DNA from 3 places in the Kitasatospora herbaricolor genome. Region 1 is predicted to be linked to each of the others. Evidence: riboswitches for the same ligand, from Rfam matches in the RefSeq annotation. Region 1 holds a riboswitch; each other region holds the start of a gene.

The links. Region 1 has a riboswitch for S-adenosylmethionine ahead of thrC (threonine synthase). Riboswitches for the same ligand answer to the same signal wherever they lie in the genome.
Region 2: linked by a shared signal. The riboswitch ahead of J2S46_RS30285 (helix-turn-helix transcriptional regulator) and the one ahead of thrC (threonine synthase) in region 1 are both predicted to bind S-adenosylmethionine.
Region 3: linked by a shared signal. The riboswitch ahead of J2S46_RS11970 (aminotransferase class V-fold PLP-dependent enzyme) and the one ahead of thrC (threonine synthase) in region 1 are both predicted to bind S-adenosylmethionine.

What each region holds. Positions count from the first base shown of each region.
Region 1 covers NZ_JAUSVA010000002.1:5,186,183-5,196,444, forward strand. Annotated here, with positions in the region: gene J2S46_RS23055 (extracellular solute-binding protein) at 1-530, shown strand, start outside; gene J2S46_RS23060 (cupin domain-containing protein) at 630-989, opposite strand; gene J2S46_RS23065 (DUF3263 domain-containing protein) at 1,114-1,341, shown strand; gene otsB (trehalose-phosphatase) at 1,443-2,309, shown strand; gene J2S46_RS23075 (alpha,alpha-trehalose-phosphate synthase (UDP-forming)) at 2,293-3,762, opposite strand; gene J2S46_RS23080 (glucosyl-3-phosphoglycerate synthase) at 3,801-4,832, opposite strand; SAM riboswitch class I at 5,012-5,145, shown strand; gene thrC (threonine synthase) at 5,163-6,464, shown strand; gene J2S46_RS23090 (MoaD/ThiS family protein) at 6,496-6,774, shown strand; gene J2S46_RS23095 (cold-shock protein) at 7,388-7,591, shown strand; gene groL (chaperonin GroEL) at 8,000-9,622, shown strand; gene J2S46_RS23105 (DUF8819 family protein) at 9,783-10,139, shown strand; gene J2S46_RS23110 (HD domain-containing protein) at 10,209-10,262, opposite strand, start outside.
Region 2 covers NZ_JAUSVA010000002.1:6,918,456-6,928,717, forward strand. Annotated here, with positions in the region: gene J2S46_RS30275 (acyltransferase family protein) at 1-358, opposite strand, end outside; gene J2S46_RS30280 (glycosyltransferase family 2 protein) at 374-2,062, opposite strand; SAM riboswitch class IV at 2,453-2,565, shown strand; gene J2S46_RS30285 (helix-turn-helix transcriptional regulator) at 2,850-5,951, shown strand; gene J2S46_RS30290 (type I polyketide synthase) at 6,120-10,262, shown strand, end outside.
Region 3 covers NZ_JAUSVA010000002.1:2,660,906-2,671,167, reverse strand. Annotated here, with positions in the region: gene qcrA (cytochrome bc1 complex Rieske iron-sulfur subunit) at 1-582, opposite strand, end outside; gene qcrC (cytochrome bc1 complex diheme cytochrome c subunit) at 579-1,385, opposite strand; gene ctaE (aa3-type cytochrome oxidase subunit III) at 1,572-2,192, opposite strand; gene J2S46_RS11980 (response regulator) at 2,631-3,056, shown strand; gene trpD (anthranilate phosphoribosyltransferase) at 3,355-4,431, shown strand; SAM riboswitch class IV at 4,568-4,685, shown strand; gene J2S46_RS11970 (aminotransferase class V-fold PLP-dependent enzyme) at 4,736-6,115, shown strand; gene J2S46_RS11965 (Lrp/AsnC family transcriptional regulator) at 6,181-6,462, opposite strand; gene J2S46_RS11960 (rhomboid family intramembrane serine protease) at 6,569-7,384, opposite strand; gene J2S46_RS11955 (hypothetical protein) at 7,588-7,845, shown strand; gene J2S46_RS11950 (NYN domain-containing protein) at 8,037-9,575, shown strand; gene J2S46_RS11945 (C40 family peptidase) at 9,942-10,262, shown strand, end outside.

The sequences.
Region 1 (10,262 bases):
ACCCGGACCCGGGCACGGTCGACCGCAAGACCGCCTTCAACGACTTCGCGACCGGCAAGGTGGCGATGCTGAACGGCCACCCCTCGCTGCTGGGCAAGGCCACCGCCGCCAAGGTCGACTTCGGCACGGCGGCCATCCCGCGCAAGGACGGCGTGGGGAAGACGGGCACCCTCGGGGTGGCCGACTGGATGATGGCCTTCAAGGCGAACGGGCACAAGCTGGAGATCAAGCAGCTCCTCAACTTCGTGTACTCGAAGGAGAACACGCTCGCGTTCGACGAGAAGTACAACCTGCTGCCGGTCACCCAGGACACGCTGGCGGAGATGAGCAGCAACGGGAAGCACGAGGACCTCAAGCAGTTCCTCGCGGTGCTGCCGAACGCCAGCTTCTACCCGCTCGGCGACCCCGCCTGGGAGCAGGTCAGCAGCAAGATCAAGAAGGAGATCGGGCACGCGGTCACCGGCGATGCCAAGCAGGTGCTGGGCGGGCTGCAGGAGGCGGCGGTCGCGGAGGCCAAGCGGGTCCGCTGACGGCCGGGCCCCTGATCCGGCCTGGGCCGGCCGGGCGGCGGGCCGGCCCAGGGGCGGGACGAGGTCGGGCCGTGCTCGGGACGAGAGCAGGCCAGGGGGTCAGGCCAGGGGTCGGGCCAGGGTCAGGGCGTACGCCTTGCGGAGCGTCTCGTGCACCGTCCAGGTGGTCCGGTCGCCGGCGTGCAGCACCGCGGCGTCGCCCGGGCCCACCTCCAGCGTCGGGCCGCCCTCGAAGGCGATCGTGGCCCGGCCGCTGAGCACCACGAAGAGCTCGTCGGCCTCGGTGTCGGTGACCACCCCCGGGGTGATCTGCCAGATCCCGCGCAGCTGGCGGCCTTCCTCGGACTCCCAGAGCACCTTCCCGGACACCTCGGGGGTGCCGGAGACGATCTGGGCGGGGTCGAGCGGGTCGGGTTCGAGCTCGGCGCTCGGGATGTGCACGGCGAAGCTGTCGGTCATGCCCCGACGCTAACCCGGCCGCCCCCGCCGGCGGGGGCGCCACAGTGTGTCGGACCGCCGGGGGAGAATGACACCTCGTAGGGCCCGGCGCGGGCCCGGCCGGACGGATGCGGAGGTGGCGGCGGTGGCCGAACTCGGAGCGCGCGACCTGGCCGTCCTGGCACTGGAGGCCCGCCCCTGGCGGACGGCCGGCGCCAAGGAACGGGCGATCCGCGAGGAGCTGGGCCTGTCGAGCACCCGCTACTACCAGCTGCTGAACGCCCTGCTCGACCGTCCGGAGGCGCTCGCCCGGGACCCGCTGCTGGTCAACCGGCTGCGCCGGATCCGCGAACGCAAGCGCGAGGCCCGCTGACGCAGGCGTGCGGCCCGCCGCCGACCGCCCCCGGCGGCCCGCCGGGGGAGCGCCCGCGCGCTGCGCGGTGTGCCGCGCGGGGCCCTGGGTAGGGTCGGAGCATGGCCATCACCGAGTTGCCGGAGCCGGTTACCGCTGCTGGACGCGAAGGGCTGGCGGCGCTGCTCGCCGACCCCGGCGGGGCCGTCGCGGCCTTCGACTTCGACGGGACGCTGGCGCCGATCGTCCCCGACCCGGCCGCGGCCCGGGCCCACCCCCGCGCCGCCGCCGCCCTGGCCGCCCTGGCGCCGCTGGTGGGCTCGGTGGTGGTCGTGACCGGCCGGCCGGCCGCGCTGGCGGTGGAGTACGGCGGCCTCGCGCGGGTGCCCGGGCTGGTCGTGCTCGGCCAGTACGGCGTGGAGCGCTGGGAGGCCGCCAGCGGCGAGGTGCGGGCGCCCGCGCCGCACCCGGGCGTGGCGGAGGTCCGCGCGCTGCTGCCGGGCCGGCTGGCGGAGCTGGGTGCCGGCGCCGGCACCTGGGTGGAGGACAAGGGCCGGGCGCTGGCCGTGCACACCCGCCGGGCGGACGCCCCGGAGGAGGTCCTGGAGCTGCTCCGGGAGCCGATGGCCGCGCTGGCCGCCGAGCACGGGCTGATGGTGGAGCCCGGGCGCCTCGTCCTGGAGCTGCGCCCGCCGGGCGTCGACAAGGGCGCGGCGCTCGGCGGCTTCCTGCGGGAGCGGGCCGCCCGCGGCGTCCTGTACGCGGGGGACGACCTGGGTGACCTGGCGGCCTTCGCGGCGGTGGAGAAGGGCCGTACCGAGGGCGTGCCGGGGCTGCTGGTCTGCAGCGGGGCGGTGGGCGACGCCCCCGTGCGCGACCTCGCCGACCGGGCGGACCTGGTGGTCCCCGGCCCGGCCGGCGTGGTGGGGCTGGTGGAGGCGCTGGTGCGGCGGCTGACGGACGGCCCGGAGGTCAGCCCAGCGCGGTGAGCTGGTCGAGGAACCACTGCTGCGGCGGCAGCGCGGTGGCCGCCGCGGCCAGCCGCTTGGTGCGCTCGGTGCGCTCGGCGGTGGGCATGGTGAGGGCGCTGTGCAGGGCCTCGGCGGTGGCGATCACGTCGTACGGGTTGACGGTGACGGCGTCCTCGCCGAGTTCGGCGAAGGCGCCGGCCTCCCGGGAGAGCACCAGAGCGCAGCCCGCGTCGGACACCACCGGCACCTCCTTGGCGACCAGGTTCATGCCGTCCCGGATCGGGTTGACCAGCGCCACGTCGGCCAGCCGGTAGGCCGCCAGGGACCGCGGGAAGTCGTCGTTGACGTGCAGGATCAGCGGCTGCCAGTCCTCGGTGCCGAACTCCTCGTTGATCTCGCCGGCGATCCGCTCCACCGAGGCCGTGTACGCGCGGTACTCGGCCAGGTCGGTCCGCGAGGGGTAGGCGAAGGCGACGTGGACGACCCGGTCCAGCCACTCGGGGCGGGTGCGCAGCAGGTGCCGGTAGGCCAGCAGCCCGCGGACGATGTTCTTGCTCAGCTCGGTGCGGTCCACCCGGACGATCGTGCGGCGCCCGCCCACGGCCGCCCGCAGGGCGGCCAGCCGCTCCTCGACGTCGGCCCGGTGCGAGCGCTCCCGCAGGAAGTCGGCGTCGGCGCCCAGCGCGTGCACGCCCAGCGCCGTGGTGCGGCCCGCGTGCGTGACGGTGAGCGCCTCGCGGTCGACCTCGGCGCCGAGCACGTCCGCGCAGCAGTCCGCGAAGGCGAGCGCCCAGCGGCGGGTCAGGAAGCCGGCCCGGTCGGCGCCCAGGATGCCGGTCAGCACCGCCTCGGCGACGTCGTCCGGCAGCATCCGGTAGTAGTCCGGCGGGGCCCAGGGGGTGTGCGAGAAGTGGCCGATCCGCAGGTCCGGACGGCGGGCCCGGAGCAGCGCGGGCACCAGCGACAGGTGGTAGTCCTGCACCAGCACGGCGGCGTCCGGGGCGGCCTCGGCGGCGAGCGCGTCGGCGAAGGCGGCGTTGTAGGCCTCGTAGGCCTGCCACTCGGTGCGGAAGCCCGCGTCGAAGGCGGGCTCGGTCGGGGTGGCGTACAGCAGGTGGTGGACGAACCACAGGGTGGAGTTGGCGACCCCGTTGTAGGCCCGGGCGAAGGTCTCCGGGTCGATGTCCAGCATCCGGACGGCCTGCCCGCCGACCTCGTGCCCGGCGCGGTCCAGCCGGCCGTCGGGGGCCTGCCGGGCCGCCTCCCGGTCGGCCTCGCCGAGCGCCGCGCAGACCCAGACCGCCGAGGGGTCGTCGATGGCGGAGAGCCCGGAGACCAGGCCGCCGCCGCCCCGGCGCAGGGCCAGGGTGCCGTCCTCCTGGCGGTTGAAGGACACCGGACCACGGTTGGAGGCCACCAGGACGGGGGCGCTGCCGGTCGGACTCGAACGTGCCGTCGTGAGATCGCCCATGATGGGAACCTTGCCGTGGTCCGGCACCGCCAAACTTCCTAGTACCCGCTGTGACGGCTCACATACTCCGGGACGGTGTGCATCGGCGGGCGCTCCAGCGCGCCGACCGGGTGGCTGTGCGCGGTGAAGCCCGTGCCGGTGCGGGTGAACTGGGTCAGCAGCGGGTGCACCAGGTCGGCGGAGGCCTTGAGCCGGTGGGTGCGGTCCAGCCGTTCCAGGGCGGTGCGGTAGATGGTCGCGGCCATCCGGCCGAGCGCCTGGCTGTCCTGGTGGCGGTGGTGGCGCACGCCCACGTCCACCTGGGCGAGCGCGTCCAGGCCGGCCGCCTCCAGGGCGTCCACCAGCAGCCCGAGCTCCACGCCGTAGCCGGTGGGGAACGGCAGCCGCTCCAGCAACGAGCGGCGGGCCGCGTACTCGCCGCCCAGCGGCTGGACGAAACCGGCGAGTTCCGGCCAGTGCAGGTTGAGCAGCGGGCGGGCGACCAGTTCGGTGACCCGGCCGCCGCCGACCGGGTCGATGGTGGCGTCCCCGCCCTCGCCGGCTCCCGGCAGCTCGTACGGCCGGTCGTACATCGCCTTGACCAGCTGGATGCCAGGGTCGGTCAGCAGCGGGCCGACGATGCCCGAGACGAAGGCCGGGTCGAACTCGCGCAGATCGGCGTCCACGAAGCAGACGATCTCGCCGGAGGTGGCCAGCAGCGAGCGCCAGAGCACCTCGCCCTTGCCGGGCTCGGCCGGCAGCCGGGGCAGTATCGCGTCCCGGTGCACGACCCGGGCGCCGGCCTCGGCGGCCGCCTCGGCGGTGCGGTCCGCGGAGCCGGAGTCGACCACCACCAGTTCGTCGACCAGCGGCAGACGCTCCATCAGCTCCCGGCGGATCACCGAGACGATGGCCCCGACGGTCGACTCCTCGTCCAGGGCGGGCAGCACCACGCTGATCGTCCCGGCCCGGCCGGCCGCCTCCTTGGCGGCGAGCAGGCTGTGCACCGGTCGGTCGGCCGCGCTCCAGGACCGGCGGCGCAGCCAGGACGCCACCTCCGGGAGAAGCGCGGGGGGCAGCTCGGCAGGCACGGCACACTCCTTGCTGGGGCGCCTCGGCGGCGCGGGTCGGGTGGGGCGGTCCGCTCGCTCGGGCATCTCGCGTGGCGGACGGACCGCTTGGCGGTTGACGCCTTCGGATACAGTCTTCGTACAGCGCTTAGACCTTCGCACGCCGGGGTCGCCCGCTGAGCAGGACCACAACTTCACAGAGCTCATCCAGAGGGACTGAGGGAACGGCCCGTCGACGTCCCGGCAACCTTCTCGCACGGCGGCTTCGGCGGCCCTGGCGGGACAGGTGCCAATTCCGTCCTGTGGCGCGCCCGCGTCATGGGGAAGATGAGGAGAGAGGCCTCCGCCATCATGGCTATCACCGCGAACACCGCCCCCGGCGCCGCAGACGTGACCGATTCCGTCGACCTCGGCCCCGCCACCGCACTCTCCTGTCGCGAGTGCGGCACCCGCTTCCCGCTCGGCCCGAGCTTCGCGTGCCTGGAGTGCTTCGGCCCGCTGGAGATCGCGTACGACTTCGGCTCGGCCGGCGCGGACGAGCTGCGCAAGCGGATCGAGGCCGGCCCGGCGTCGATCTGGCGCTACGCGCCGCTGCTGCCCGTCCCCGCCGACGTCGCCTCCAAGCCCAACCTGAACCCGGGCTGGACCCCGCTGGTGAAGGCCGACAACCTGGGCCGCGAGCTGGGCTTCACCGCCCAGCTGCACGTCAAGGACGACTCGGGCAACCCGACCCACTCCTTCAAGGACCGCGTGGTGGCCTGCGCCATCGAGGCGGCCCGCGCGTTCGGCTTCACCACCCTCTCCTGCTCCTCGACCGGCAACCTGGCCGGCGCGGTGGGCGCGGCGGCGGCCCGGGCCGGTTTCAAGTCCTGCGTGTTCATCCCGCACGACCTGGAGCAGGGCAAGGTCGTCATGGCCGGGGTGTACGGCGGCGAGCTGGTCGGCATCGAGGGCAACTACGACGACGTGAACCGCTTCTGCTCGGAGCTGATCGGCGACCCGGCCGGCGAGGGCTGGGGGTTCGTCAACGTCAACCTGCGGCCGTACTACGGCGAGGGCTCCAAGACCCTGGCGTACGAGATCTGCGAGCAGCTGGGCTGGCGCCTGCCGGAGCAGATCGTGATCCCGATCGCCTCGGGCTCCCAGCTCACCAAGATCGACAAGGGCCTGCAGGAACTGATCAAGCTCGGCCTGGTCGAGGACCGGCCGTACAAGATCTTCGGCGCCCAGGCGGAGGGCTGCTCCCCGGTCTCCGCCGCCTTCAAGGCCGGCCGGGACGTGATCCGCCCGGTCAAGCCGGACACCATCGCCAAGTCGCTGGCCATCGGCAACCCGGCGGACGGCCCGTACGTGCTGGACATCGCCCGCCGCACCGGCGGCGCCGTCGAGGACGTCACGGACGCCGAGGTGGTCGAGGCGATCAAGCTGCTGGCCCGCACCGAGGGCATCTTCGCGGAGACCGCCGGCGGGGTGACCATCGGCGTGCTGAAGAAGCTCGTCGAGACCGGTCAGCTGGACCCGTCGAAGGAGACCGTGGCGATCAACACCGGCGACGGCCTCAAGACCCTGGACGCGGTGGCCGATGCCGGTCTGACCGCGACCATCCGCCCGACCCTGGAGTCCTTCCGGTCGGCCGGCCTCGCGTCCGCCTGATCCCCCCCACCCCGCTAGGAGAGCGACCGCCATGAGCGCCAACGTCCGCATCCCGACCATCCTGCGCACCTACACCGGCGGCGCCGCCGAGGTGGCCGCCGAGGGCGCGACCCTCGCCGAGGTCATCGCCGACCTGGAGAAGAACCACGCCGGCATCGCCGCCCGGGTGCTCGACGACACGGGCAAGCTGCGCCGTTTCGTCAACATCTACGTGAACGACGACGACGTGCGCTTCGCCGAGGGCCTGGCGACCGAGATCAAGGACGGCGCCAGCGTCTCGATCATCCCCGCGGTGGCCGGCGGCTGCTGACCCCGACCGGCCGCGCGCCGGACCCGCCCGGGACGCCCGGGTGAGGCCCCGCACCCCCGAGCCGCCTTCACGTCCGGAATGCGATTCTCCGGTCGTGGAGGCGGCTCGCCGCACAGGGGTGGGAATTCGGCCGCCCGTGGCGGAGTAAAGTGTCCGACAGCCGATGACCGGGCCCCCTCCCCCGCCGGCGGATCTCCGCCCCCGTGGGCGTCCCGTACGACCCTGCCGGTCCGGTCGCTGAGACCGGCGCTTGTGTCGTGCCTGTGAAACATGTCAGGCAGGTGTCAGAATTCCTGCTGCGATTTGCGCAATTCGTCCGGTATGCCCGGCATGAAATGCCGAATTTCTCCGCATCCATCCTGAATCGCTCCCCCGCGGGCGCCGTGAATTCCCGGCAGCTGGGCCTGTTGCAGAGGGCGTTGATACGGATACATTCAGCCGCGGTCGACGCATTCACCCGCCCAACGGGCCACCCTCCGGTGGTCCAGGACGGGCAACTGCGGCGTGCACGGCTGCGCTCAGGGGGGGTTCCCCGGGCCGGCCTCGAAACCAGACCCGGGCCCGCGACCTGCGGGATCCGTGAAGGGCCAGCACAGCACTAGGGGAGTTCGGAATGGCTCAGGGCACCGTCAAGTGGTTCAACGCGGAGAAGGGCTACGGCTTCATCGCGGTCGACGGTGGTGCGGACGTGTTCGTCCACTACAGCGCGATCCAGATGGACGGCTACCGCACCCTCGAGGAGGGCCAGCGGGTCGAGTTCGAGATCTCCCAGGGACAGAAGGGCCCGCAGGCGGACATGGTCCGCGCGGCGGTCTGACCTTTCCGGACCCCGGAGCCTCGGCTCGGCCCACGGGCTGGTGATCCGCTTCGACCGACGGGCCCGTACGACTCACGTCGTACGGGCCCGTCGGCATGTCCGGGCCTGGTTCGGTCCTGTCCGGTCCGGGCGGGGCGATGGTGCGTACCGGAGCCGTCGGTGCCGGCCCGGCCGCGGGGGAGTGCTGCGGGAGGGGGGACGCGACCGGCCGGATCCTCGATGGGGCTTGCACTCGCCATGCCGGAGTGCTAATCATTGGCGTTAGCACTCACAGCTTGAGAGTGACAACGGACCGGGTCGGTGAGGCCCCCGGGAGCGGTAGGGGAAAGGACCCCCGCACACCAGGGCCGTCCGTCGCGGGCACCTTCCGGTCCGAGCATTCACCGCCGTCTCGGAGGACCACTTCACATGGCAAAGATCATCGCGTTTGACGAGGAAGCTCGCCGCGGCCTTGAGCGCGGGATGAACCAGCTTGCCGACGCTGTCAAGGTGACGCTCGGCCCCAAGGGCCGCAACGTCGTCCTTGAGAAGAAGTGGGGCGCCCCCACGATCACCAACGACGGTGTCTCCATCGCCAAGGAGATCGAGCTCGAGGACCCCTACGAGAAGATCGGTGCCGAGCTCGTCAAGGAGGTCGCCAAGAAGACGGACGACGTCGCGGGCGACGGCACCACCACCGCCACCGTCCTGGCCCAGGCCCTGGTCAAGGAAGGCCTGCGCAACGTTGCCGCCGGTGCCAACCCGATGGCCCTGAAGCGCGGTATCGAGAAGGCCGTCAAGGCCGTCTCCGACCAGCTGCTCGCCCAGGCCAAGGACGTGGAGACCAAGGAGCAGATCGCCTCCACCGCCTCCATCTCCGCCGCCGACACCCAGATCGGCGAGCTCATCGCCGAGGCGATGGACAAGGTCGGCAAGGAAGGCGTCATCACCGTCGAGGAGAGCAACACCTTCGGCCTTGAGCTCGAGCTCACCGAGGGCATGCGCTTCGACAAGGGCTACATCTCGGCGTACTTCGCCACCGACCTGGAGCGGATGGAGGCCTCGTTCGAGGACCCCTACATCCTGATCGCCAACTCCAAGATCGGCTCGGTCAAGGACCTCCTCCCGCTGCTGGAGAAGGTCATGCAGAGCGGCAAGCCGCTGGTCATCATCGCCGAGGACGTCGAGGGCGAGGCCCTGTCGACCCTGGTCGTGAACAAGATCCGTGGCACCTTCAAGTCCGTCGCCGTCAAGGCTCCGGGCTTCGGTGACCGCCGCAAGGCCATGCTCGGCGACATCGCCATCCTCACCGGTGGCACCGTCATCTCCGAGGAGGTCGGCCTCAAGCTGGAGAACGCCGGCGTCGACCTGCTGGGCACCGCCCGCAAGGTGGTCATCACCAAGGACGAGACCACCATCGTCGACGGTGGCGGCGACAGCGACCAGGTCGCCGGCCGGGTCAACCAGATCCGCGCCGAGATCGAGAACAGCGACTCGGACTACGACCGCGAGAAGCTCCAGGAGCGCCTCGCCAAGCTGGCCGGCGGCGTGGCCGTCATCAAGGCGGGCGCGGCCACCGAGGTGGAGCTCAAGGAGCGCAAGCACCGCATCGAGGACGCCGTCCGCAACGCGAAGGCCGCCGTCGAGGAGGGCATCGTCGCCGGTGGTGGCGTCGCGCTGCTGCAGGCCGGTGTCGCCTTCGACAAGCTGGAGCTGGAGGGCGACGAGGCCACCGGTGCCAACATCGTCCGCGTGGCGCTGGAGGCCCCGATCAAGCAGATCGCGGTCAACGCCGGCCTTGAGGGCGGTGTCGTGGTGGAGAAGGTGCGCAACCTCCCCGCCGGTCACGGCCTGAACGCCGCCACCAACGAGTACGTCGACCTCATCGCCGCGGGCATCATCGACCCGGCGAAGGTCACCCGCTCGGCGCTGCAGAACGCCGCCTCCATCGCGGCGCTCTTCCTCACCACCGAGGCCGTCATCGCCGACAAGCCCGAGAAGGCCGGTGCCCCCGCGGGCGGCGGCATGCCGGGTGGCGACATGGACTTCTGATCCTTCCGAGGGTCGGTCGGTTCTGATCGCGAGGGCGGTCCCCTTCGGGGGGCCGCCCTCGCGGCGTTCCCCCGTGCGGTCGCCGCGCCCGCCGCCGGCCGCCCGCCGCCCGGTTCCGGCGGGCGGCCGGGCGGGTGGGCCGGTACGGGACAATGGACGGATGTCCAGCCCTGAAATCGAAGCAGCCCTGCACAGCGCGAGGGCGCTGATCCTCGCCGACCTCAGCGCCCGGGACGTGGCGGACGCCGCCGTGGTCTCGCTGGTCGAGGACGCCGTCACCCACCGCCGGTGGTGGCTGGAGCAGTGGCCGGACGGCACCGGGTACGTGCTCGGGCTGGTGGCCCAGGACGTCCAGGACGCGCTGCTGGAGGCGTACGGCCGCTGGCCGCTCTGCCCGACCTGCGCGCTGGACGGCGACCCGCACGCGCTGAGCGTGGAGCCCGAGCTGGGGCCCGACCCGCACTGGGTCTGCGGCAAGGAGGCCACCGTGGTCGCGCCGGTCGGGCAGCTCGGCTGACCCCGGCGGGACGCTCTCCGGCGAAAGCCTCCCCGGCCGGGCCTGCCCGCCCCTGCCGTGCCCGGCCGCTCAGGCCTCCAGCCGTCCGAGTTCCGCCGCCAGGTTGGCCCGGGCGGCCGCGTC
Region 2 (10,262 bases), 1.7 Mb from region 1:
CCAGCGCGACCGCGGCGAGCACCACGGCGGCGGAGGGCAGCAGCCGGCGGGCCCGGCGGGAGAAGAACTCCCCGAGCCGGATCCGGCCGGTGCCGACCGCCTCGCGCACCAGCAGACCGGTGATGAGGTAGCCGGAGATGACGAAGAAGACGTCGACGCCGACGAATCCGCCGGCCAGGCCGGGGACGGAGGCGTGGAAGGCCAGTACCGCGAGGACGGCCACCGCGCGCAGGCCCTCGATGTCGGGGCGGAATCCGGTGCGGCCGGGGGAGGCGCCGGGGGAGCCGGCGCCGCCGGGCGGCGGGCCGGGGATCGTGAGGGTCTGCGGAGCGAGCTCCGGAACCACGGTCGAGGACATCGGTGCGACCATCTTTCAACCCAGCCAGGGCAGCATCGGGCTGACCCAGCCGGAGGCGAGCAGGGCGGTGAGGACGAGGGTGGCGGTGGCGGCCGAGGCCTCGGGCCAGCGCCGGGGCAGCATGCCGCGGCCCCTGGGGCGCCCGGCCCGGGCGGCCTGGCGCGCGGCGGCCCGGGCCGGGGCGGCGGGGCGCAGTTCGGCGACCAGGTCGCGGATCAGCGGGACCCCGATCTGGCACTGGACCACGAGGTACAGCCCGAGGCCCCAGTTGGGCTCCCAGCCGTTGCGGGCGACGGCCAGCGCGAGGCCGGCGGCGGCCGCGCCGATCGAGAGGCAGAGCCAGCCGAGCGCGACCAGGACCACCCGGCGGGCCAGCCCTCCGGGCCTGGCGCGGCCCGCGCCGGTGGGCACCCAGGCCGCGCTGCGGCCGCGCAGGGTGTGCCAGAAGGCGGCGCCGGCGGCCACGCTCATCAGGACGTTGGAGCGGATCACCTCGACCCGCCAGCGGGTCCGGCTGATCCGGGGCAGCAGCACGTGCCAGAGCCAGAGCGGGGCCAGCAGCGGCAGGACGTGCCAGGGCCGGATCTCGTCCGGGTACCGGTACATCATCACCAGCGGCGGCAGCGGGGCCGCGAAGATGTTGACCGCCGTGGTCAGGTACCCGACCACGCCCTCGTAGAAGCAGAGCCGCATCCGCCAGGGTGCCCGGATCCGCTTGAGCTCGGGGGTGCCGAGCAGGTGCAGGTTGCCCATGGCCCAGCGGTACTGCTGGTTGACGAAGGCGGCGAGGTTGTCCGGCGAGGTGCCCTTGGCGACCAGCACCGGCACGTACAGGGTGCGGAACCCCTTCTCGTACAGGGCGAGTCCGGTGAACAGGTCCTCGCTGTGGTCGAGCCGGGCGAAGCCGCCGGCCGCGTCGATCGCGGCGCGCCGGTAGACGGCGTTGCTGCCGCAGCAGATGGCGGCGTCGCTGGCGTCGCGGGAGGGCTGGATCCAGCGGAAGAACCACTCCTGGGCGGCGCCGGCGGCGCGCTGGATCCAGCTCATGGTCTCGTCGGTGTCGAAGCACTGCGGGCTCTGCACGATGCCGGTGCCGGGGTCGGCGAAGTAGGGCACCAGGTGCCGCAGGAAGTCCGGCCGGGGCGCGAAGTCGGCGTCCAGGATGGCGATGAACTCCGCGGTGCTCAGGGTGAGCGCGTGGTTGAGGTTGCCGGCCTTCTTGAGGTGCCCGCGGTCGGGCCGCACGACGTACTCGTAGCCGTACCGGGCGGCCAGCCCGGCCACCTCCGGGCGGTCGCCGTCGTCCAGCACCCAGACGGTCAGCGCGTCCGGCCAGTCGACGGCCGAGACGGCGCGGTAGGCGTTCTCCAGGACGTCGAGCGGCTCGCCGCAGGTCGGCAGGTAGAGGTCGACGTCCGGCAGCCGGGCCGGCTGCCAGGCGTGCACCAGCACCTCGTGCGACTGCCGGGTGAGCCGGCGCTGGCGCAGGCTGTTGACGGAGGACAGGGCGAGCGCGGCGAGGTTGAGCACGAGGACCGCGAGGAAGGCCCAGAGGGCCGGGGTCCGCAGCGAGAAGGTGAGCATGGTCGCCGCGGTGAAGACGAAGGCCAGCGAGGTGCAGATCAGCACCCAGCGGCGCTGCGGTCCGAAATACCAGTAGAGCTCCTGATCGGAGGGAGGTTGAGGAAGGTGATGGACAGTCATAGGGCCCCCACAGCCGCTGGTCCGACAGCATCCTGGGGGAACCGTACCTCAATTGGTATAGACCATTGGACCACCGGTCGCGGAGCGGGACGGCATTCGGCCACCGCCGTGCGCGGACAGTGATCATTTCAGCGCCGGGCCGGTGCGCACGGGGGATCGGCAGGCCGCGGCCGGGTGAACAGTCGTCCAACTTCCGCGCCCCGGGCCGCCCGGCGGGGGCCTTCCGGCGCCCGACGCCGCCCCCGCGGCGTACGCCCGGGCGGGCCGGTGTCCGGTTCGCCCGGGGATGTCGCGCCGACGGTGTTTCCGCCGGGTCAAACCACTGTTGCGTGACGGGGTGTGACCGAACGTCGATTGACGGGGCCGATTCGGGATTCGTACACTCGGACCGGCGAAGAATGTCAGCTTTGGGCCCCGGCCGGCTGACTGGCAACCCTCCACTGTGGCGGGGTGCCGCCGGGGATAAGCCGGGTGACATGGGTGTCATGTCGCAAGCACAGGAACCCCGGGTACACAGGGGGATGGAGACGGTCATGCAGCGCGTGCACGGCAGCCGTGCCGTTCGGCTCAGACTGGTGGCCAGGTTGGCTGTCGACCTCGTCCGCAGTGCCAGCTCGCTCTGTCGTTGAGGCCCTGCGGCCGGACCCCCACCGGGGGTCGCGGTTCGGTTCGCGTGTCACGGCCCCGGGCTCCGGCCGGCCGGTGACGCACCTCGTTTCCGGCCTCTCGTACGACGGGCAGCGCAGCGTTGCGCGGCCCGGTCGTGCGCCCTGCTCCAGGAGAGCGGATGCTCACGTCCCCCGCGCGTGCCGCGCGTCTTGTCCACCGATCCGAACCCACAGGCCGTGACGACGAGTTCCGGCTGCTGCGCCACGCCCTGGACCGTTCCCTGCGCGGCCGGGGCGGCGTCGTCGCCCTCTGCGGCGCGGTCGGGACGGGCCGCACCGAACTGCTGCACGTCTTCTCCGAGGCCGCCGCCGACCACGGCGTCCGGGTGCTGTCGGCGGCCGGCTCGCCGCTGGAGAAGGACTTCCCGTTCGGGATCGTCCACCAGCTGTTCCAGAGCGCCGGCCTCGACGCCGCCGCCGACGCCGAGGTGGCGCACCTGCTGGAGGAGGGCGTCGAGGGGCCGGCCGGCGAGGCAGGCCCCCGGCTCACCCCGCGCGCCCTGCACGGCCTCTGCTCGCTCGTCCTGCGGCTGGCCGAACGCGCCCCGCTGCTGCTCGCCGTCGACGACCGCCAGGACGCCGACGTGCAGTCGCTGGAGTTCCTGCTCTACCTCGTCCGGCGGACCAGGGGTGCCCGGGTGCTGACCGTGCTCAGCTCCCGCGAGACGATGACGCCGCCGAACCCCTTCTTCGAGGTCGAACTGGCCCGCCAGCCGCACCACGAGCGGGTCCGGCTCGGGCTGCTCCCGGCCGGACTGCTCTCCGAGCTGCTCCACGAGCGCTTCGGCGCGGACGCCGCCCTGCGGCTGACGGCCGAGACGCACGCGCTGACCGGCGGCAACCCGCTGCTCGTCCAGGCCCTGCTGGAGGACCAGGAACCGAGCGGGGCCCGGCAGGAACTGGTGGTGGGGGAGAGCTACCGCCGGGGCCTGATGAACTGCCTGCACCGGATGGACCCGCTGGCGCTGCGCTGCGCCCGTGGCGTCGCCGTGCTCGGCCGCCCCGGCGAGCCCGAGCTGCTGGCCGAGCTGCTGCTGCTGGCGCCGCAGTCGCTGTCCCGGGCCTCCTACCTGCTGCACTCCGCCGGGCTGTTCCACGAGGGCGGGTTCCGGCACCCGACCGGCGGCGGCGACCTGCTGGCCGCGATGAAGCCGGAGGAGCTGGCGGCGCTGCACCACCGGGCCGCCCAGCTGTTGCGGGCCTCCGGCGCGTCCGCGGCCCGGGTCGCCGAGCAGCTGCGCTCGGCCGAGGGCCACGTCCGCGCCCCGTGGGCGGCGCCGGCCACCGGGAGCGCCGGTCTCGGCGGGACCCTGGAGGAGATGCTCAGCGACTGCGACCCGGGCGGTCCGGGCGGCTTCGGCGGCGCCGGCCTGCCGGCCGGCCAAGGCGCCGCGGACGCGATCGGCGGAGCGGTCGGGATCGACGCGATCGGCGGCCCGGAGGGGCCGGCCGCCGTGGACGGCCCGGGCGGGCAGGCCGGTTGGACGCAGGGCTGGATGTCGTCCGTCCCGCCGCAGCGACCGCCGCGGCCGGCCGTCGCCGGCCCGGCCCTCCAGCCGGCGGCCCTCCACCCGGTGCCGCCGTCGCCCTCCGGCTTCGGTCCGGTGCCCGTCCCCGCCGCCGACGGCGCGGCCCCCGGCCCGGCCGGTACGCACCCGGCCCCGGCCCCGGTGGTGCTGCCGTGGGCGGCCGGCCCGGCCTGGACGCCCGGGCAGCAGGCCGAGGAGCCGGTCCGGATCGAGTGCGTGCCCTGGCTGCCCGGCACCGAGGCGGAGTCCGCCGAGGCGGCGGCGCGGCGCGAGCTGAAGGCCGTCCGCTACCTGTTCTGGCACGGCCGGGTCGCGGAGGGCACGGCCGCCCTGGAGCGCTTCCAGGCCGCTCAGCCGGCCGGCGCCGAGCTGGCCGGCCTGCGTGAGCTGCGCTCCTGGCTCGGGTACTGGTTCCGGTCGCTGTTCCCGCAGCCGGTCCCCGGGCCGTCCGCCGGCGCGGCGGCGGACGGTCTGGCCGTCCTGGGCGGGCTGCTGGCCGGGCTGCCGACGGAGGAGTCGGTGCTCAAGGCCGAGCGGATCCTGCGGGACGGCCGGCTCGGCGGCGGCTCGGTGGAGTCGCTCACCTCCGCGCTGACCGTGCTGGTCTACGCGGACCGGGCGGACCGTGCGGCCCGCTGGTGCGAGCCGATCGCGGCCCGCACCGCCGCCGCCAACTGCAGTTCGACCTGGCACGCGCTGTTCTCGGCGCTGCGGGCCGAGGTCGCGCTGCGCCAGGGCGACCTGCGGACCGCAGAGGAGGCGGCCCGGGCGGCCTTCGCCCGGATCCGCCCCGAGGGCTGGGGGGTCGCGGTCGGCTACCCGCTGTCCACGATGATCTCGGTGCGCACCGCCCTCGGCCGGCACGAGGACGCCGCGCGCTACCTGGCGCTCGCCGTCCCGGCCGAGACCTTCCAGACCCCGGCCGGCCTGCACTACCTCTACGCCCGCGGCGGTCACCTGCTGGCCGTCGGCCGGCCCGAGGAGGCGCTGGCCGACTTCCGGGCCTGCGGCGAGCTGATGGCCCGCTGGGACATCGACCACCTGCCCGGCCTGGTGCCCTGGCGGATCGGCGCCGCCCGGGCCGAACTGGCCCTCGGGCGACGGCGGTCGGCGCTCGCGCTGGCCGACCGGCAGCTGGCCGCGCTCGGGCCGGCCGGGTATTCGAGGGTCCGGGGCATGGCGCTGCGGGCCAGGGCGGCGGCCGGGGAGCCGGCCGAGCGGACGGGCCTGCTGGAGCGGGCCGTCTCCGCGCTGGAGGACGCCGGGGACGGCGCCCAGCTCGCCGCCGCGCTGGGCGAACTGAGCGCCACCCACCGGGTCCAGGGGGAGCTCGGCCTGGCCAGGTCGGCGGAGCGCCGGGCCAGGCCCGGCGGGCTGCAGAGCGCCCGCCCGGGCGGTCCGCGGTCGCTGCCGGCCGAACCGGCGGACCGGCCGGCCGAGCGGGCCGTCGACCGGGGCGCCGTCCGGGCCGCCGGTGTGCCGGAGGAGGGAGCCGACCGGCTCAGCGACGCCGAACGCCGGGTCGCCGGGCTGGCCGCCCACGGCCTGACCAACCGCGAGATCGCCCGCAAGCTGTACATCACCGTCAGCACGGTGGAGCAGCACCTCACCCGGGTCTACCGCAAGCTCGGGGTCCGCCGGCGCGTCGATCTCCGCTACTCTCCCTACCTCGGCGGCGAGCTGGCCGGGTAGCCGACCGGTCGCGGGACGCCCCGGGAGCGGGGCGGGGAGCGGGCCCCTGCGGGACCCCTAGCCATGGCTAGGGGTCCCGCAGGGGCCCGCTAGGGGTTAGCGGCAAGGGCACTGATCACCAGACTGAGGAGCGCCGGAAGAACCCTTTCTCAGAGGTGGAAGCTCACGATGGCGCGCCAGGAACAGTTGCACCCGTCCTTGCCGGGAACCGTGCTCGCGACAGCGACCGCCGTCATCGGATCGGCGTGCCGCCTGCCCGGAGCGCCCGACACCCAGGCCTTCTGGCGACTGCTGGAGGAGGGCGCCGGCGCGGTCGGTGATTTCCCGCCCGGTCGCTTCGCCGAGGGCGAGCCGGCCCGCGCCGGCGGTTTCCTCGACGAGGTCGGCACCTTCGACCCCGAGTTCTTCGGCATCTCGCCGGCAGAGGCCGCCGCCGCCGACCCCCAGCAGCGGCTCGTCCTCGAACTGGCCTGGGAGGCGCTGGAGGACGCGGGCGTCCTGCCCCGCAGCCTGGCCGGCCGTCCCGCCGGGGTGTTCGTCGGCTCGATCGCGAGCGACTACGCCACCCTGGTGGCGCAGGCCCCCGAGGCGGTCACCCGGCACACCCTGACCGGCCTGAACCGGGGCATCATCGCCAACCGGGTCTCCTACGCGCTGGACCTGCGCGGGCCGAGCCTGACCGTCGACTCGGCCCAGTCCTCCTCGCTGGTGGCCGTGCACCTGGCGCTGGAGAGCCTGCGCAGCGGTGAGTCCGAACTGGCGCTGGTCGCCGGGGTGAACCTCAACCTGGCGCCCGACAGCACGCTGACCGTCGACCGCTTCGGCGCGCTCTCGCCCGACGACCGCTGCTTCACCTTCGACGCCCGTGCCAACGGCTACGCCCGCGGTGAGGGCGGGGTGCTGCTGGTGCTGAAGCCGCTGGCCCGCGCCCTGGCCGACGGCGACGACGTCCAGGCCGTGCTGCTGGGCAGCGCGGTCAACAGCGACGGCGCCACCGACGGGCTGACCGTGCCCGGCGCGCCCACCCAGGAGGCGGTCGTCCGGGCCGCCGTCGAGCGGGCCGGGGTGGCCGGCCACCAGGTCCAGTACGTCGAGCTGCACGGCACCGGCACCCAGGTCGGCGACCCGGTCGAGGCCGCCGCGCTCGGCGCCGCCCTCGGCGCGGGCCGCGAGCCCGGCCGGCCGCTGCTGGTCGGCTCGGCCAAGACCAACGTCGGCCACCTGGAGGGCGCGTCCGGCATCGTCGGCCTGCTCAAGACGGTGCTGAGCGTGCGTCACCGCAGGCTGCCGGCCAGCCTCAACTTCGCCACGCCCAACCCGGCGATCCCCTTCGACGAGCTGGCCCTGCGGGTGCGGACCGAGTCGGGCCCGTGGCCGGACGAGCAGGCGCCGCTGATCGCGGGTGTCAGCTCCTTCGGGGTCGGCGGCACCAACGCCCATGTCGTGGTCGCCGAAGGGCCGGCCGCCCGGCCGGCCGCGCCCGGCGCCGAGGGCGGCCCGCTGCTGTGGCCGCTGTCCGCCCGCAGCCCGCAGGCGCTGCGGGCGCAGGCCGGGCGGCTGCTCGACCGGGTGGCCGAGCACCCCGGCCCGGACGCGGTCGACCTCGGGCACTCGCTGGCCACCACCCGGACGGCCTTCGAGCACCGGGCCGCCGTCACGGGCGCCGACCGGGCCGAACTGGTCGAGGGACTGCGGGCGCTGGCCGAGGGAGGGCAGGCCCTGAACCTCGTCCAGGGCGTCGCGCGGCAGGCCGGCCGGACGGTCTTCGTCTTCCCCGGCCAGGGCTCCCAGTGGGACGCCATGGCCCGCGAACTGTTCGCCACCGCACCGGCGTTCGCCGACAAACTGACGGCCTGCGAGGCCGCCCTGGCCCCGCACACCGGCTGGTCGCTGACCGAGGTCCTGCTCGGCCGGCCCGGCGCGCCCTCGCTGGAGCGGGTGGACGTGGTGCAGCCCGCGCTGTTCGCGGTGATGGTCTCGCTCGCCGCGCTCTGGGAGTCCGCCGGGGTCCGTCCGGACGCGGTGATCGGCCACTCGCAGGGCGAGATCGCCGCCGCGCACGTGGCGGGCGGGCTCTCGCTGGAGGACGCCGCCGCGGTCGTCGCGCTGCGGGCCCGGGCCATCGCCGGGCTGGCCCGGCCGGGCTCGGGCGGGATGGCCTCGGTGCCGCTGCCGGAGGCCGAGGTCCGGGCCGCGCTGGGGGCCTGGGAGGGCCGGATCGGCATCGCGGCCGTCAACGGGCCCTCGGCCACCGTGGTCTCGGGCGAGCGCGAGGCGCTCGACGAACTGCTGGCCGGCTACCGCGAGCAGGGCGTCCGGGTCCGGCTGGTCCCCGTCGACTACGCCTCCCACTCGCCGCAGGTCGAGCCGCTGGAGCGGACCCTGCCCGAACTGCTCGCCGGGATCCGCCCGCGGGCCGGCCGGACGGCCTTCTACTCGACCGTCACCGGCGGGCTGCTGGACACCACCGAGCTCACCGCCGACTACTGGTACCGCAACCTGCGGCAGACCGTCGAACTCAGCAGCGCGGTCCGGGCCGCCCGGGCCGACGGCCACCTGGCCTTCGTCGAGGCCAGCGCCCACCCGGTGCTGACCGTCGGCCTCGGCCAGATCCTGGAGGGCGCGGCCGCGGTCACCGGCACCCTGCGGCGCGACCACGGCGGCCTGCCGCAGTTCCACCGCGCCGTCGCCGACCTGTTCGCGCAGGGCGGCACGGTGGACTGGACGGGCTTCTACGGCCCAGCCGCCCGGCGGGTGGCGCTGCCGACCTACGCCTTCCAGCGCCGCCGGCTCTGGATCGCCGCCGGCCCCGGCGGTACGCCGCCGACCGCCGCCCCCGCCGCCGAGCTGCCCGCCGTCGGCACCGACCCCGTCGGCCCCGGACAGCCGGCCGCGCCGGCCGGCCTCAGCGAGAGCGCCCTGCTGGAGGCCGTCCGCACCAGCGCCGCGCTCGTCCTCGGCCAGGCCTCCGCCGCGGCCGTCGACCCCGACCGCACCTTCAAGGACCTCGGCTTCGACTCGGTCTCCGCCGTCGAGTTCCGGGGCCGGCTGGCCGCCGCCACCGGCCTCGACCTGCCCAGCACCCTCACCTTCGACCGGCCCACCCCCCGCGCGGTCGGTGCCCACCTGTACAGCCTGTCCGCCGGCCCGGACGCCGCTGCGAAGACCTCCGCCCGTCCGGGCACCCCGGGCTCCCCGGACGACGACCCGATCGCGATCGTCGCGCTCAGCGGCCGCTGGCCGGGCGGCGCCGACACCCCCGAGGCGCTCTGGGAGCTGCTGCGCGAGGGCCGGGACGCGATCGGCGGGTTCCCCGAGAACCGCGGCTGGGACCTCGACGCCCTCTACGACCCGCAGGGCCTGCGGCCGGGCACCTCGTACACCCGCCAGGGCGGGTTCCTGTACGACGCCGACCGCTTCGACGGCGCGTTCTTCGGGCTGAGCCCGCGCGAGTCCGCCGCCATGGACCCGCAGCAGCGGCTGCTGCTGGAGTCCGCCTGGGAGCTCACCGAGCGGGCCGGCATCGCCCCCGCCGACCTGCGCGGCAGCCGGACGGGCGTCTTCGTCGGCGTGATGCCGCAGGACTACGGCCCCCGGCTGCACGAGACCCCGGAGGGCCACGAGGGCCACGCCCTCACCGGCAGCCTCACCAGCGTGGCCTCCGGCCGGCTCGCCTACGTGCTCGGCCTGGAGGGGCCCGCGATCACCGTGGACACCGCCTGCTCCTCCTCGCTGGTGGCGATGCACCTGGCCGCGCAGTCGTTGCGCCAGGGGGAGTGCGACCTCGCGCTCGCGGGCGGCGCCACCGTGATGTCCGGCCCGGGCATGTTCACCGAGTTCAGCCGGCAGCGCGGCCTGGCCGCCGACGGCCGCTGCAAGCCCTTCGCGGCCGCCGCCGACGGCACCGCCTGGGCCGAGGGCGCCGGCCTCGTCCTGCTGGAGCGGCTCTCCGACGCCCGGCGCCACGGGCACCCGGTGCTCGCGCTGGTGCTCGGCTCCGCCGTCAACCAGGACGGTGCGTCCAACGGGCTGACCGCCCCCAACGGCCCGTCCCAGGAGCGGGTGATCCGGGAGGCGCTGGCCGCCGCCGGGCTCACCCCGGCCGAGGTGGACGCCGTGGAGGCGCACGGCACCGGCACCGCGCTGGGCGACCCGATCGAGGCGCAGGCGCTGATCGCCACCTACGGCCGCGGCCGGACGGCCGAGCAGCCCCTGTGGCTGGGCTCGTCGAAGTCCAACATCGGCCACACCCAGGCCGCCGCCGGGGTCACCGGCGTGATCAAGCTGGTCCAGGCGCTGGCCCACGGCGAA
Region 3 (10,262 bases), 2.5 Mb from region 1:
GTGCTGCAGCTTCTTCTCGGGCAGCGGGCCCAGGTCGCGCAGCAGCACCACGCCCGACAGCGGGACGAGCGCCATCGAGCCGATCAGGGTGTTGCGGATCATCTTGCGGCGGCCGAAGCCGGACTCGGCGGCGCCGGTCTTGAACTGCTCGATGACGTCCGCGCGGACCTCGTCGTCAGCCTCGATCGGGTGCCGCTCCGCCGGGAGCTCGTGGTCCGACATCAGCGTGCGGGCCCAGTGGACCGCGCCCGCGCCGATGCAGAACAGCGCCACCCCGAGGGTCAGGCCGAGCGCGAAGTTCAGCGCGCTGACGTGGCCCAGCGGGAAGATGTAGACGATCTTGTCCGCGTCGATCGCCACGTAGGAGGCGATGAAGCCCACCGTGGCGAGCATCGACACGACGAACATCAGCGAGACCTGGCGCTCGGCGCGCTTGGCCGCCCGCTCGTCGATGTCGGTGCGACGCGGTTCGTGGGCCGGGAGGCCCGGGTCGGCGAACGGGTCACCGTGCGAGGCGACCTCGTGCTGCCCTGCGGAGCCGTGCGACTCCGGGAGCTTGTCTTCTGACATGTCGTGGCTCATGACTTCCGGGCCTTGGTGGTGTGGGCGGCGACCCAGATCGCGACCGCGATGAGAACGCCGAGACCGAAGATCCAACCGAAGAGACCCTCGGTCACCGGACCGAGGCTGCCCAGGGTCAGACCGCCGGGGTTGGGCTCCTCGTTGAGGTTGCGGACGAACGCCACGATCTGGCGCTTCTGCTCCTCGGGCATGGTCGTGTCCGGGAACGAGGGCATGTTCTGCGGGCCGGTCTGCATGGCCTCGTAGATGTGCTTGGCCTCCACGCCCTCCAGCGAGGGGGCGTACTTGCCCTGGGTGAGGGCACCACCCTGGCCGGCGAAGTTGTGGCACTGGGCGCAGTTGGTGCGGAACAGCTCGCCGCCCGCGGCCACGTCGTCCGGGTTGGTCGAGGTGTACTGCTTCTCGGTCGGCGCCACCGGGCCCGGGCCGAGCGACGCGACGAACGCCGCGAGCTGGTCGATCTCGTGCTGGGTGTAGATGTTCTTCTTCTTCGGCACCTGGGCGCCGGGCTGCTGGGCCGGCATGCGGCCCGTGGCGACCTGGAAGTCGACCGCGGCGGAGCCGACGCCGACCAGGCTCGGACCGTCACTGCTGCCCTCGCCGTTGAGGCCGTGGCAGGAGGAGCAGCCGACCGCGAAGAGCTTCTTGCCCTCGTCGATCGCGAGCGACTGCGCGGCGGTGTCGGCCTGCGCCTTCTCGGCGGGCGCGAACGCGGCGTACAGCCCCCCGGTGGCCGCCAGGGCGAGAAGTAGGACGACCAGCGCCGCCAGTGGGTGGCGCCGTCGTGCGGAGAGCTTTTTCACGGAATAACCCCGGTGTCAGGATCTGGTCGACTGGTGGGTGCGCCCGGCGGCCGGTCTGGCCGGAACGGCAGGCTGCCTGTCTAGGGCTGCGCGCGCGGTCGGTCGGTGGGTGCGTCGTTCACCGGCAGCAGGGTCGTCTTCGGTGAGGGCGCCCCGCGGCCGGCGGCCAGCGACCTGATCAGCTGGTTACTTGATCAGGTAGATGGTCGCGAACAGGCCGATCCACACGACGTCGACGAAGTGCCAGTAGTACGACACCACGATGGCGGCCGTGGCCTGCTCGTGCGTGAAGCGCTTGGCAGCGTACGTGCGCCCCAGGACCAGCAGGAAGGCGATCAGACCGCCCGTCACGTGCATACCGTGGAAGCCGGTGGTCAGGTAGAACACCGTGCCGTACGGGTCGGAGGACAGCGACAGGCCGTCCTTCTTGACCAGCTCGGTGTACTCGAAGATCTGGCCGCCGATGAAGATCGCGCCCATCACGAAGGTGATGACGAACCACGAGCGGAGCTTCTTCACGTCACCGCGCTCGGCGGCGAAGACGCCGAGCTGGCAGGTCAGCGAGGAGAGCACCAGGATCGTGGTGTTGACGGAGGAGAAGGGCACGTTGAGCGCGTGCGCCTTCTCGCTCCAGAACTCCGCCCCCTTCACGGAGCGGAGAGTGAAGTACATCGCGAAGAGGGCCGCGAAGAACATCAACTCGGAACTCAGCCAGACGATCGTTCCGACGCTGACCATGTTCGGCCGGTTGACCGATCCGTGCGCGTGCCCGGTTTCTACTGCTGTTGCTGTCGCCACGACGGACATTATGTCGGTCCCTTATTCCGTCTTCACGCCGGGGGGTCTCCCTCGGAGTGTCCGGTGCGTGCGATATGCCCCGTTGAGGTCCGAGAGCGGGTCCGGCGGGGCGGTCGGCGCGGCTATGTCCGTTTTCTGACGGTTGTTCGGGCCCCCCGGCGCCCTCCGGAGGGCCCCGAGCACTCCTTTGCCCTGCGTGTCGGGGGCCCCGCGGCCCACCGGGTCGGCTAGCGGGTCCGCCGTACGGGTGGTCTTCGTGCGTCAGGGTGACGCGGTGCCCCCGGGCGGGTGACGGTTCAGCGCGGCGCCTTGGAACCGGCGCCGTCCGGTCCGCCCGCCGATCACTGCGGGCCGGATCGCGCGGGAGGGGCTCCACGGCGGGTGATCGGGAGTAGCATCCGGAGCAGGTGGACGTGGTCCGGATCACATCTGAGGGAGCAGGGCCCCATGGCGCACACGACCGACGAGACGCTCACCGTCCTCGTCTACAGCGATGACCGCAACACCCGCGAGCAGGTGCGGACGGCCCTCGGCCGGCGCCCGGCCGCGGACCTTCCCGAACTCGACTACCTGGAATGCGCGACCACGCCCGCCGTGCTCCGCGCCCTGGAGAAGGGCGGCGTGGACCTCTGCGTCCTGGACGGCGAGGCCGTCCCGGCCGGCGGGCTGGGCCTGGGCCGCCAGCTCAAGGACGAGATCTACGGCTGCCCGCCGGTGCTGGTGCTGATCGGCCGGCCGCAGGACTCCTGGCTGGCCGCCTGGAGCCGGGCGGACGCCGCCATCTCCCACCCGGTGGACCCGGTGGCGCTGGCCGAGGCCGCCGCCACCCTGCTCCGCAACCGGATCGCGGGCCGGACCCCGGCCACCCACTGACGGACCGGGCCCGGTGCGCCCCGCGCCCGGCGCCCCCGTACGGTCGGCGCCCGCCGCCGTACGGGGGCGCCGGGCGCCCTGGCGTCCGCCCCCGCCGGCCCGGCCCGGCGCTCCCGCCGCGGGCGACGGCCCGGCGCCGCTCCTGCGGCACGTCCGTGGGTACTGCCGCTGCGGCACCGCTGTCTCAGTACTAGAGAAGAGGGGCGCGGGCGTGGGCTGCCCTGCCGCGCCGCTGGATAGGCTGGCCTCCTGGTTCCCGGAGCCCTTCCGGCGACACTGACGAGAGCTGGAGTCAGCCATGGTGAACGCGCACCCTGCGAACGGCGGCAACGACCCCGTGCAGGTGGTCCGCGTCTGGCCGGATCTCCTGTCCGCACTGCTGAGGGGCGAGGACCTCACCCAGGACGACACCGCCTGGGCGATGGACCAGATCATGAGCGGCGAGGCCAGCCCCGCGCAGGTGGCCGGCTTCATGGTGGCGCTGCGGGCCAAGGGCGAGACGGTCGACGAGATCACCGGCCTGGTCGACGCGATGTACGCGCACGCCGAGCCGCTGCACATCCCCGGCCCGGCCGTCGACATCGTGGGCACCGGCGGCGACCGCGCCAAGACCGTCAACATCTCCACCATGTCGGCGATCGTCGCGGCCGCCGCAGGTGCCAAGGTGGTCAAGCACGGCAACCGCGCCGCCTCCTCGGCGAGCGGCTCCTCGGACGTGCTGGAGAAGCTCGGCATCAGCCTCGACCTGAGGGCCGCGCGGGTGGCCGACATCGCCGAGGAGGTCGGCCTGACCTTCTGTTTCGCGGCGAAGTTCCACCCGGCGATGCGGCACGCCGCGACCGCCCGGGCCGAGCTCGGCGTACCGACGGCCTTCAACATCCTCGGCCCGCTCACCAACCCGGCCCGGGTGACCGCCCACGCGGTCGGCTGCTTCGACACCCGGCTGGCCGGGCTGATCGCCGGCGTACTGGCCCGCCGCGGCTCGACCGCGCTGGTGTTCCGCGGCGACGACGGCCTGGACGAGCTGACCATCTCCACCACCTCCCGGGTCTGGATCGTGCAGGGCGGTGTGGTCACCGAGACCTCCTTCGACCCGCGCGAGGTCGGCATCGAGCCGGTCGGCATCGAGGCGCTGCGCGGGGCGGACGCCGCCTACAACGCGGACGTCGCGCGCCGGCTGCTGGCGGGGGAGCGCGGGCCCGTCCGGGACGCCGTGCTGCTGAACACCGCGGCCGCCCTGGTGGCGCTCGACCTGACCGGGGCACCGCTGGCCGAGCAGCTGGCGGCCGGGATGGCGCGGGCCGCCGAGGCCGTCGACTCGGGCGCGGCGCAGGCCCTGCTGAAGCACTGGGCCGAGGCCAGCAGCCGGCGCTGACCGCCGGCGCCGAGGCGTCCGAGGCCCGCGGAGCGACGCTCCGCGGGCCTTCGCCGTGCCGGCCGGAGGCCGCCGCCCGTCCACATGCCGGACTCCTGTTTGACCATCAGGCGGGCGCCACCTAATGTTTTCGCCAGGTCATGAGTGACAGCGACAAGCCCCAGCTTGCTGTCCGGCAACCCTCCGTCCGTGGCGGGGTGCCCTGGGTGAGGACCGGGTCACGCGGCAGTCCGTCCGCGTGGCAAGCGCGGACCACCGGCGTACTCGCACTCCCGGGGTCCTGACCTCAGAGGAGTGCACTCCCATGTCTGTGACCACCGATCTCTGCGCCCCGCTCGCCGTCCTCGGCCACGACGTCCAGGTCCCGCTGGTCAACGGCGAGAAGGTCGCCTACGCCGCCCTGGACTACGCCGCCAGCTCCCCAGCGCTCCAGCGGGTCTGGGACGACGTCGCCGCCTACGCCCCCTACTACGGCAGCGTGCACCGCGGCGCCGGCTACCTCTCGCAGCTGTCCACCGACCTGTTCGAGCAGAGCCGCCGCACCGTCGGGGAGTTCCTCGACCTGCGCGAGGGCGACCAGGTGGTCTTCACCCGCGCCACCACCGACTCGCTGAACCTGCTGGCGGGCGCCCTGCCCGCCGGCACCCGGGTCTTCGTCTTCGAGACCGAGCACCACGCCTCGCTGCTGCCCTGGCGCCGCGAGGGGGTCGCCGTCTCCTACCTGCGGGCCCCGCGCTCGCACGCCGAGGCGGTCGCCGCGCTGGACGAGGCGCTGGCCGGCGCGGGCGAGGGCCCGAAGCTGTTCTGCGTCACCGGCGCCTCCAACGTCACCGGCGAGCTGTGGCCGGTCGCCGAACTCACCCGCACCGCCCACCGCCACGGCGCCCGGGTCGTCCTGGACGCCGCCCAGCTCGCCCCGCACCACCGGGTCTCGGTCCGCGAGCTGGACGTGGACTGGGTCGCCTTCTCCGGCCACAAGCTGTACGCGCCGTTCGGCTCGGGCGTGCTGGCCGGCCGTCGTGACTGGCTGGACGCCGCCGAGCCGTACCTGGCCGGTGGCGGCGCCACCCGCACCGTGGCCCGCGAGGTGGACGGCTCGGTCGCCGTCGAGTGGAACTCCGGCCCGGCCCGCCACGAGGCCGGCTCCCCGAACGTGATCGGCGCCTACGCCATCGCCGCCGCCTGCCGGGCGCTGAGCGAGGCCGGCTTCGACGCGCTGGAGGCCCGCGAGCAGCAGCTGATCGCCCGCCTCAAGGCCGGCCTGGCCGAGATCCCCGAGGTCAAGGTGCTCAGCCTGTTCGGGGACACCCCGCTGCTCACCGACGTCGCCCGGGTGGGCGTGGTCTCCTTCGTCGTCCAGGGCTGGAACAGCTCGCACTTCTCGGCGGCGCTCTCCGCCGAGTACGGCATCGGTGTGCGCGACGGCCTGTTCTGCGCCCACCCGCTGGTCCGCACCCTGCTCGGCGGCGAGGAGGCCCCGCCGTCCGAGTGCGGCGCGCCGGAGGCCTCGCTGCCCGGCGAGCGCAGCCTGAACGCGATCCGGGTCAGCTTCGGCGCCGGCACCCCGGACGAGCACCTGGACCGGTTCCTGACCGCCGTCCGCGAGCTGGTCACCGACGGCGCCGCCTGGAGCTACCGCAGCGAGGGCGGCCGTTGCGTCGCCGACACCCGCCGGGCGGGCTGAGCCCGGGACCGCTGCCGGGAGCGGCCGGGGAGCCCGGCCGCTCCCGGCAGCGCCGCGTCTCCCCGCTACTCGCCCAGGCCGAGGGCGAAGGCGGCTTCGAGGTCGTGCTGGGAGTAGGTGCGGAAGGCGATCTGGGTCTCGGTGTGCTCCACGCCCGGCACCTTGTTGAGCTGACCCGGGATCACGTCGGCCAGGTCGTCGTGCCGGCGGACCCGGACCATCGCCACCAGGTCGTAGCCGCCGGTCACCGAGTAGACCTCGCTGACACCCTCGATGGCCGTGATCGCCTCGGCGATCTCCGGGATGCGGTCGACGCTGGTCTTGATCAGGACGATGGCGGTGATCACTCTGCTGCTCCTTTGTGGGGTGCGGCCAGCGTAGCCGCCGCCCCGCCCGGCGTCAGTCCGCCCGCGCGGGCCGGCGGGCACCGCCCCGGGCCCGGCGGCCGTCGGCTCAGCCGGCCCGGTGCGGGCCGGGGCGCCGGGGCGCGTGCGCACGGGCGGCCCAGGTGAGGAGGAAGCCGGCGCTGAAGCCGATCACGTGCACCAGGTACGCCACGCTGCCCGGGCCCGGCGGCTGCCCGCCGCCGTCCAGGCCGGTGGACCGCACCGACCACCACTGCAGCGCGAACCAGAGGCCCAGCACCAGCCAGGCGGGGAAGCGCAGCGGCAGGAAGAGCAGGAGCGGCACCAGCGTGGTCACCCGGGCCTTCGGGTACAGCCGCAGGTAGCCGCCGAGCACCGCCGCGATCGCCCCCGAGGCACCGATCAGGACCCGGTCCGAGCCCGCCGAGTGCGCCTGAGCCAGCGCGTAGCCGTAGGTGGCGAGGGTGCCCACCGCCAGGTAGAAGACCAGGAAGCGGACCCGCCCGAGGCGCTCCTCCACGCCGGCACCGAAGACGTAGAGGAAGAGCATGTTGCCGAGCAGGTGCAGCCAGCCGGCGTGCAGGAACAGCGAGCTGAGCACCGACAGCGCCGGTGACTTGCCCGGGGTTGGCCCCACCTCGCAGCCCGGCGGCTGGACGATCCGCCCGGCCGCCAGCGGGCGGTGCTCCAGCAGCTCGGCCGGCACCGCCCCCCAGCGCTGTTCGAAGCGCTGCTCGGCGCAGACCCGGGCCTGCCCGGTGCCGTAGACCGGGTTGAGGCCCGCCGCCGGGCCGAGCAGGAACACCAGGGTGTTGAGGGCGATCAGGGCGTAGGTGACCACCGGCGCGGGGACGGCCGCACGCCCGTCCCGCGCGCCGGTGTGGTCGAGGACCGGGATCGCCATGCCGGGGAGCATTCCTCGCGGGCGCGGCGGTGACACCGCGCTGTACTGCGAGTGGGTGACCGGGGCCGCTCCGGACCGGTGGCGGGCGAAGACGGCCCAGGCAATAGGCTTGGGGCGGGCATTCCCCGCCTCCCGCCGCCGACGCCGGGCCCCGGGGGGAGCGCCTCCCGCCCAGACCAGGGAACCGCCGAGAGGACCCCCCGATGACCGTCCCCGCCCTGACCGCTGAGACCCGCTGGCGCTGCACGCTGTGCGGCAACCTGACCCGCTTCGACGTGACCCGCACCGCGAAGGTGGTCGAGTACCTGCACTTCGACCTGGCGGGCGACTCCAAGGTCGAGGAGACCGAGGTGCTGGCCGAGACCGTCGAGTCGGTGCGCTGCCGCTGGTGCAACGCGGTGGACCAGGTCGAGCTGGTGGACCGTCCGGGCGCCGAGGCCGAGGCAGCCGACCAGGCCTGACCGGGAGGCCGGGGCCGGTCACCCGGCCCCGGGCCCGCCGCCGCCCCGCCCACCGCCGGCCCCGGGCCCCGCACCCGGGCCCCGGCGGGCCGTGCACCCCTCAGCCGCGGGAGTGTGGCGTGGCGCGGGGTGGGGCACCGTACAGGGACAATTGCAGAGAGCGGTGAGTTTCAGGGCAGCGGCAGCCGGCCGTGAGCACTCCGCAGAACAGGATCGGAGCCGAGGACGTGGTGGACGCAGCGAGGGAGCCCGCCGGACCGCAGGGGCAGCAGCCCGCTGTGGACGCCCGGCCCCCGGACGCGGTCGAGGCCGTCCCGGCCGGTGCTGAGACCACGGACGGGGACAGCGCCCCGGACGCCGGTGCCGGGCGGGCCGAGGACGGAACGCCCGCCGGCGAGGGCGACGCCGACGAGCGGACGGGCGAGCAGCTCGACCGCCCGCTGCCCGAGGGCGTCCGCCGCCGGGTGGTCGGGATCGCGGCCGACGCCCTGGGCGGCCTGCCGGTCGCCGAACTGCCGCTCTCGCTGCGCCAGTACGCCAAGTTCACGCCGGCCCGGCGGGCCAAGTACGCGGCCACCGCGCTGGCCGCCGCGCTGGAGTCGGAGCCCGCGTTCCGGGTGCGGATAGCGGACCGGTTGCGGCTGGGCCAGCCCGACCTGGTGAAGGCGCTGGAGGCCGGCACCGTGCCCGGCGCCGCCGACCCGATGGACGTCGCCACCGCCGCCTACCTGCTGCGCCCGCACGGCTGGGCCCGGCTGGTCGAGCAGGCCGGGGAGCTCGCCGAGCGGGCCGGCGCCGAGGGCGCGGCCGCCGAGTCGGCCCGGCTGGCCGAGAAGCTGCAGGCGGAGCTGGCCGAGCTGCGGGCCGCCGCCCGCAACGACCTGGAGCGCCAGCGCGCCGAGTCGGAGAGCGTGCGCAAGGAGGCGGAGTCGCTGCGCAAGAAGGTGCGCTCGCTGGAGAGCGACACCCGGCGGGCGCAGGCCGAGACCCGCAAGCTGGCCGCCGAGCTGGAGGCGCTGCGCGCCGCGTCGACCGCCGAGCGCAGCGCCGCCGACGGCGAGGCCCGGCGGCTGAAGCACCGGATCTCCGAGCTGGAGACGGCGGTCGAGCACGGCCGGCGCTCGGCCCGCGAGGGGCGCAGTGTGGAGGACATGCGGCTGCGGCTGCTGCTCGACACCGTCCTGCAGTCGGCGCAGGGGTTGCAGCGGGAGCTGGCGCTGCCGGTCGCCCGGATCCATCCGGCCGACCTGGTGGAGGCGGTGGAGCCGGCCTCCGCCTCGCCGCACGACGTGGCCCGCCGGGCGCTCGCCGAGGACGATCCGGCGCTGCTGGACCAGCTGCTGGCGATCCCGCAGGTCCATCTGGTGGTGGACGGCTACAACGTCACCAAGACCGGCTATCCCTCGTTGCCGCTGGAGCAGCAGCGGATCCGGCTGCTCGGGGGGCTGGCGATGCTCGCCCAGCGCACCCAGGCGGAGGTCACCTGCGTCTTCGACGGCCAGGACCTCGACGTCCCGGTGATCATGGCGCCGCCGCGCGGGGTCCGGGTGCGCTTCAGCCGGACGGGGGAGACGGCGGACGAGCTGATCCGCCGGCTGGTGCGGGCCGAGCCGCAGGGGCGGCCGGTGGTGGTGGTCTCCACCGACAAGGAGGTCGCGGACGGCGTGCGCAACGCCGGCGCGCGCCCCGTGGCGTCGGTCCTGCTGCTCAACCGGCTGGGCCGGGCCTGAGCCGGCCGGCCTGCTGCCCTGCTGCCCTGCTGCCCTGCCGCTTGCCGCTTGCCGCCTGCCGCCTGCCGCCTGCCGCCCTCCCGCGCTGTCCGCGATCAGTGCGGCAGGCGCGACCGGGGCAGCGCGGAGGGCTCCGGGCGGCGCGCGGGCCGGCCCGCGCGCCGGGTGTGGGTCGGCCTGCCTTGACAGCTGGTCAGGGCCTGGACGGCGGGAGTGTGTGGATCAGGTGAATTTCCGGCCGAGGCTCCACGTTGGTGGCCCGGCGGGAGTGGCGGAATGCGCTGATCTTCACTAGGGTCTGGCGTCAAACCTATTTTCCGGATACTCACTCGTTCGGGTGAGCCCGCAGGAAGAAGGAGCCGGTCCTTGGCCTCCCACCGCCGTCCGAAGCAGCCGAGCCGCGCGCGGGTGACCGTGCTCACCGCTGCCGCCGCGACCGCGGTCGCCCTGTCCGCCCAGATGAGCGCGCACGCCGCGCCCACCACGCCCTCCAAGAAGGAGGACGTGAAGGCGCAGATCGACAAGCTCAACGAGGAGCAGGAACAGGCCGCCGAGCGCTACAACGGCGCCAAGGAGCGGGCCGACCAGCTCCGCAAGCAGGCCGACCAGCTCCAGGACCAGGTGGCCCGGGGCCAGGACCAGATGACCCACCTTCAGGCGGGCCTGGCCGAGGTGGCGGGCGAGCAG